3 regions of the uncultured Haliea sp. genome follow, and region 3 is predicted to be linked to each of the others. Evidence: predicted binding sites of a transcription regulator. Region 3 holds the regulator's gene; each other region holds the start of a gene.
The links. The regulator sigma-54, encoded in region 3, starts transcription at its own class of promoters, with help from an activator protein. The targets are predictions, from matches to a motif close to TGGCACANNNNTTGCNNT.
Positions count from the first base shown of each region.

Region 1: the regulator sigma-54 is predicted to act here: its motif matches at 1,055-1,072, upstream of AACZ17_RS11140 (PEP-CTERM sorting domain-containing protein).
Region 2: the regulator sigma-54 is predicted to act here: its motif matches at 1,003-1,020, upstream of glnL (nitrogen regulation protein NR(II)).

Region 1 is NZ_CAXBAE010000008.1:143,267-145,527, forward strand. Features, by position in the region: gene prsT (XrtA/PEP-CTERM system TPR-repeat protein PrsT) at 1-933, shown strand, start outside; gene AACZ17_RS11140 (PEP-CTERM sorting domain-containing protein) at 1,119-1,784, shown strand; gene AACZ17_RS11145 (hypothetical protein) at 1,881-2,261, opposite strand, start outside.
Region 2 is NZ_CAXBAE010000013.1:36,849-39,109, reverse strand. Features, by position in the region: gene glnA (glutamate--ammonia ligase) at 1-138, shown strand, start outside; gene AACZ17_RS14175 (DUF4124 domain-containing protein) at 272-808, shown strand; gene glnL (nitrogen regulation protein NR(II)) at 1,065-2,132, shown strand; gene glnG (nitrogen regulation protein NR(I)) at 2,116-2,261, shown strand, end outside.
Region 3 is NZ_CAXBAE010000001.1:482,544-484,804, forward strand. Features, by position in the region: gene lptB (LPS export ABC transporter ATP-binding protein) at 1-159, shown strand, start outside; gene AACZ17_RS02250 (RNA polymerase factor sigma-54) at 301-1,788, shown strand; gene raiA (ribosome-associated translation inhibitor RaiA) at 1,896-2,183, shown strand; gene ptsN (PTS IIA-like nitrogen regulatory protein PtsN) at 2,192-2,261, shown strand, end outside.

The DNA.
Region 1 (2,261 bases), on a different contig from region 3:
GCATTTCTCGCGCTTGACCAGCCCGGTGCGGCAGTGAATGCCACCCGTCGCCTGCTTGAATTGATGCCCGACAACGTACGCGCGCTGCGTCTGGCCGCGCAGGCTGAGCGGGCCAATGGCGACCTCCCGGCGGCGGAAGGCCGCCTGCGTCAGGCAGTGGAGCTACAGCCGCAGGATGTGGATTCACGCAAGATGCTCGTAGAGGTGCTGTTGCAGCAGAACAAGCTGGCGGAAACCAGCGAGGAACTCGCGCAGCTGCCGCCCGGCGTGGTGCCCGAGCCCCAGCTGAACCTCGCGCGGGGTCGACTGGCCCTGACCCAGGGTGACCTGGACGAAGCCGAGGCGCTGCTGCGCAAGGCGCACGGCGCAGCGCCCTCCAGCAACTCGCTGGTTTTCCTGTCCTCGACGCTGTTGCAGCAGGGCAAGCGAGATGAAGCCTACCGGATGCTGGAAGGGTGGCTGGAAAGCGCACCGGAGGACGTGGTCGTGCTCAGCACGCTCGGACCACTCTACCTGTCGCAGGGACGGGATGAGGACGCGGCGGGCGTATTCGAAACCCTGCACCGACTGGCGCCAGAGGATGTGGTGGCCATGAACAACCTGGCCTGGGCCTATCGTTCATCAAACACTGCCCGTGCGCTGGAACTGGTGCAGAAGGCGCTGCAGAGTGTGCCCGACAATGCCGCCATCCAGGACACCTACGCCATGATCCTGATGGAGAATGGTGACTTAAGCGAAGCACTGGCCGTGAACCAGAAAACGCTGGACGCGGCCCCCGATTCGCCGCAGTTCCGTTTTCACCGCGCCCAGATACTGGCGGCTGCTGAACGGCCCGCCGAGGCGCTGGAACTGCTGGACACGCTGCTGAAGGGGCCCACGTTCCCGGAAGCGGAGGCGGCCAGGGCGTTGGCGCAGAAGCTGCAGGGCCATTGATCGGCCGCTCTCCTGGATGTAGTGCGCTTGCCGGAGTGTAGTGTCCAGTTTTTTTACACGGGACCGGGTTGATACTGTGAAGGGGTTTGTAACCATTTGTTCCATCGCAACTTTTTGATGCTGGCAAGGTTTTTGCTTTGTTTAGAGCATCAGAAAATCAGCCCGCTTCGGAAGAGAGAAACACGATGATGAACATAGGAAAAACGGTATTTTGCAAGGCCGCACTTGCGGTCTCACTCACCTTCGGTGCCCTCGGCCTGCAGGCGGCCCCGATTATCGAGGGCACCTTCGTTGCTGATGCGGTAGAAGATTATGAGGGCACTCCTGGTGGACGCACCTTCCTGACTTCACTGTTTGGCGGGTCGGTAAGTGTTGTCGCGGGAACGGTCAGCCACGCCTCGGTGGACGCGGGTGACTGGTTCGATTTTCGCGGTAGTTCGGCGATTGTCCCGGTCTCCGGGTCGCGCTTCGGAACCGGCTTCGGCGATGGCACGTACGGGCTGGATTTCAGCGGTCTGGGCGGCATCTTCGGCTTTAGCGGCTGGTTCAGCGCCGCAGTGCCCGGTGCGGAGTCCATCGAGTTCTTCGGTGCAGGCAATGAGTCTCTCGGCGTCATCTCCCGCCCGGCTGGTTTCGGCCCCGGCAATGGCACCATGGAGTTTATCAGCGTGACTTCGGACACCGCAATCCAGTCTTTGCTCATCTCCGGGCAGGAGATCGCCTCCGATGATCTGGCCTACACCACGTCGCGCACAGGCTCCACGCCAGTGCCCGTACCCGGCACGCTGGTTTTGCTGGGTCTGGGGCTGATTGGTCTTGGAGCTTCTGTCGGCGGGCGTCGTAAAGCCTAGTCGCGAAATCTGGCGATACATCGCAAATTTAAGGGGGAGGGAGCGCGAGCTTCCTCCCTTTTTTGTTCCTGCGAAGTTTGTGGCGGGAGTCTGAGATTACTCAGGGCGTTGTGGGGCAGCCATGACCTCCCTTATGCCCGACACGGACCAGTCGGTCGTAATGTCGCCGCGATAGTTAACGATGGTCAGGCGCAGCGGTATGCCGAGGCCGGGTTGCAAGCTGGAGAGCAGGTCCGACGGCAGCACCCAGCCCACATAGGCCGGAGCTGCTTGTTGCAGCGCAAGGTACAGGTCATGCACCAATGCCAGCATCGCCGCCAGGGTGTGGCCATGCACTAGCGCGTGCGGGCTGGCGAAGTAGCCAGTGCCCACCTCGGCGTCGCCGTTCAGCAGGCGGTAGCCTTTACAGCGGATACCGTGCAGCGTGTGGTCGTCTCCAGACGCGAGAGCGCGGTCAACCGCGACCCCTTCCGCTGA
Region 2 (2,261 bases), on a different contig from region 3:
GACCGTGGCTTCCTGACCGCAGGCGGCGTGTTCACCGACGACATGATTGATGGCTACATCGACCTGAAGGCGGCCGACATCGAGCGCCTGAACATGACCACACACCCGGTCGAGTTCGACATGTACTACTCCGTGTAAGCTGCGGAACGCTGTTTCCAGGCCCGCCACGTGCGGGCCTTTTTTATGCCCGCAGCACCCCGCCCCGGGGATAGGGCACCAACGCTTTTTCTGCTAAGGTTATGGGGAATCGCCGCGCCGGAGGCTATCGGGCATGATCCGTCTACTGCTGCTGTTATCGCTGCTGTTGCCTGTGGCCACCCAGGCCAGTCAGCCTATCTACAAATCCACAGATGCCCAGGGCAACGTGGTGTTTACCGACAAACCACCCGCTGAAGGCACCGCCCGTGAAGAAGTGACCCTGCGCCGCCTGAACACGCAGCCAGCGCCCGACATGAGCAGTGCGCCCGCGCCGCGCGATATCGCCCCGGAGGCGGAGCCAGCCGTAGCGCGGACGGTGACGATCACCTCGCCGGCAGACCAGACCGTGATACCCATGGGGCAGGGTGACTTTACTGTGGAGGCCTCTGCACAGCCCCCACTCAGCTCGGGCGAGAAGCTGGTGCTGCAGATTGACGGCGCACCGGTAGGCGATGCCCAGACGAACGGACGCTGGGCCCTGACCAATGTGTTGCGCGGTGGTCACGACCTCACGGTGGTGCGCCTTGGTGCCAGTGGCGCCGAAGTCGCGCGCTCCCCATCGGTACACGTCCAGGTCATGCGACCCTACAATATCCAGAACCGCAATTAGCCCCACACTGGACAGCGCCAGAGCCACCGTGCACTATATTGGTGCGAATGACCGGTGGTGGCTGGAAAACGCTTCGACAACCTGCCCGGAATCGCGAAAGCTTGCCATTTTCGCCTTTAAAGTAAGCACTCACTACCTATAAAAATCCCTGTTTTACTGACAGGTTGGTGAAGGGCAGCCCCTAAAGGCCAAGTTGGCGTTATTCTTGCTTTGCCAACAGGCGTACCGCGCTCAGGCGGTCAATCATGGGGCAGGCATGCAGCAGAAACCCGACATTCTGGACCACATCAGCACCGGCGTGATCGCTTTGGACGCACAGCTGCGCGTCACGGCAATCAACTCGGCGGCGGAGGTGCTGCTGGAGGCCTCGGCCACACGGGCCATGGGGGTCGATGTCAGCCAGCTGGTGCAGCAGGCGGGCGAATTGCTGCAAACCCTGAAGCAGGCCCGGGCCAACCGCGCCACCCTGGCCCGGCGGGGCATGCTACTGGTCACACACACCGGCCAGGAAGTACAAATCGACCTGATTGTCACCGTGCTGCACGGCGAACAGGGCGATAGCCTGCTGCTGGAGCTGATTCCTATTGACCGGCTGCAGCGGATCAGCCGGGAAGAAAGCATGCTGCACGCGCAGGAAACGACCCGTGCGGTGATCCGTGGTCTGGCGCATGAGATCAAGAACCCGCTGGGTGGCGTGCGGGGGGCGGCCCAGCTGCTGGCCAAGGAACTGCCCAACGAAGAACTCGCAGAGTACACCCGTATTATCATCCGCGAGGCGGACCGCCTGCGCGACCTGGTGGATCGCCTGCTTGGCCCCAACCAGCGGCTGGCGATAGAGCCGGTGAATATCCACGAAATCATTGAGCATGTGCGCAACCTCATCTCGGCCGAGGTGAATAACGCTGTCACCATCAACCGCGACTACGACCCCAGCCTCCCGCCGCTGCCGGTAGATCGCGCACAGCTCATCCAGGCGGTGCTGAACATCATGCGCAATGCCCTGCAGGCGGCGGCGTCGCCGGAAGCGTGCAGCATTCTTCTGCGCACCCGCTCGCAGCGGCAGTTCACGATCAGTGGTCGGCGACACCGCCTGGTATGCCGCGTCGATATCATCGACAACGGCCCCGGTATTCCGGCAGACCTGCAGCAGGCCATTTTTGTGCCCATGGTGACCGGACGCCCGGACGGCACCGGGCTGGGACTGTCCATAGCGCAGTCCATCATCAACCGCCACGGCGGCCTGCTGGAGTGTGCCAGCGAACCGGGTAACACCCGTTTTACCCTTTATTTACCAATGGAACAGAGCCATGCAGAGACACGCTAAAGTCTGGGTCGTGGATGATGACAGCTCTATCCGCTGGGTGCTGGAACGCGCGCTCAGCCAGGCCGGTATCGACAACGAGAGCTTTTCCGATGGCGACCAGCTGATCGAGCGCATGCTTTCCGAGCAGCC
Region 3 (2,261 bases):
GTGTTGATCACAGACCACAACGTCCGCGAAACCCTCGACATCTGCGAGCGTGCCTACATCGTCGGCGAGGGGCATATCATCGCCGAGGGAAATGCCCAGGAAGTGCTGGAAAACCCCCGCGTGCGCAAGGTCTATCTGGGCGAGCACTTCAGGCTTTGACGCAGGGCCTCACCCCTGCCCCGCGCCTCCACAATCCCGCAAGCAAATTTCGCGCCATTCTGTTGCGCGGCTACCTGCGCCAGCGCTACACTGGCATCACAGCCAACCCGCGGCGGTACCCGGGATGAATCCAGTACGTTGATGAAACAGTCGCTTCAACTCAAGCTTGGCCAACAGCTGACAATGACGCCGCAGCTGCAACAGGCCATCAAGCTGCTGCAGCTGAGCACCCTGGATTTGCAGCAGGAGATCCAGCAGGCGCTGGACAGTAACCCACTGCTGGAACTTGCCGAGGACGACTACGACGCCGAGGCTGAAGCCCGCGCGCTGGCGACCGAGAACAGCCAGTCCACCGGAGAAGCCACTCCGGAACAGGCAGAGCGCGACGTCGCCGCTAGCGCTGACGAATGGCAAACCGACACCCTCCCCGATGAACTCCCTGTCGACACCCAGTGGGATGACCTGCTGCCCTCCTCCTCGGCCCCCGCGAGCCAGGGAGAGGATGGGTTTGACGGCGATTTTGACGCGCGCAACAACGCCCGCGACAGTCTGCAGGACCAGCTGCTCTGGCAACTGAACCTCACTCGCCTGTCGGACACTGATCGCATCATCGCCATGGCCATTATCGATGCGACCGACGCCAACGGACGCCTGCAGAGCAGTATCGAGGATATCCATGAGTCGCTGACGCCGGATCTGGACATCGACCTCGACGAGGTCGTGGCGGTGCTGCACTGCCTGCAGCAGTTTGAGCCGGCCGGTGTCTGTACACGCGACCTGCAGGAATGCCTGCTTGTGCAGCTGCAACAGCTTCCCCCGGGTACGCCCTGCGTGGAACAGGCTCGGCTGATGATCAGCCGGCACATGGCACAACTGGGCAGCGGCGACTACAAGCAGATCATGCGTCGCATGCGCCTCAGCGAAGCCCAGCTGAAAGAGGTGCTGGACCTGATCCGCACCCTGGATCCAAACCCGGGGCAGAGCGTTGGCGAAGACACCACGGAGTATGTGGTGCCTGATGTTTTCGTGAGCAAGCGCAACGGCCGCTGGGTGGTCGAGCTCAACCCTGACATTGCGCCCAAGCTGCGCATCAATGACAGCTATGCCAGCCTGATACGTCGCGCCGACAGCAGTGCCGACAACACCTTCCTGAAGGACAACCTGCAGGAAGCCCGCTGGTTCCTGAAAAGCCTGCACAGCCGCAACGAAACACTGATGAAAGTGGCGAGCAAGATCGTGGAACACCAGCGCAATTTCCTTGAGTATGGCGAAGAGGCCATGAAGCCGTTGGTGCTGCATGACATTGCGGACGCCATCGAGATGCACGAATCGACCATATCCCGCGCCACAACACGCAAGTACATGCACACGCCGAGGGGTATTTTCGAACTGAAATATTTCTTCTCCAGCCACGTGGGCACCACTGAAGGTGGCGAGGCCTCTTCCACCGCGATCAAGGCGCTGATTCGCAAGCTGGTGGCGGCGGAAAACCCGCGCAAACCGCTCAGCGACAGCAAGATTGCCGCCGTGCTGGAGGAGCAGGGTCTGCAGGTGGCGCGCCGCACGGTGGCGAAATATCGCGAGATGTTGATGATCCCGCCCTCCAATGAGCGCAAGAGATTGGTCTAGACTATCAGTGTACTGCCCGGCAGTACGTGGTCAGGTTGCCGCCGGCAGAGCGCGGCACACCGGTTCCGGGCGACAAGCCCGGCTTTCATGAGAAGAAGGAGTCAGGTATGCAATTGAACGTCAGCGGACACCACGTAGAGGTTACCCATGCGCTGCGTGAATATGTGGAGAGTAAGTTCGAGCGCCTGCAGCGACATTTCGACCAGATAACCAATACCGAAGTCACCCTGATTGTGGAAAAAATGGTGCAGAAGGCCGAGGCCAACGTGCACATTTCAGGCGCGGACATCTTTGCCGCAGCGGAGTCAGAGGACATGTATGCAGCGATTGACGCACTGGCCGACAAGCTCGACCGCCAGCTCATCAAACACAAGGAAAAGGCGCGAGCCCGTTAGGAACTTTCATGCACGTTCTTTCTGAACTGCTGACGCCGGGGCGCACGGTCTGCCGTGCCCCCGGCAGCAGTAAAAAAA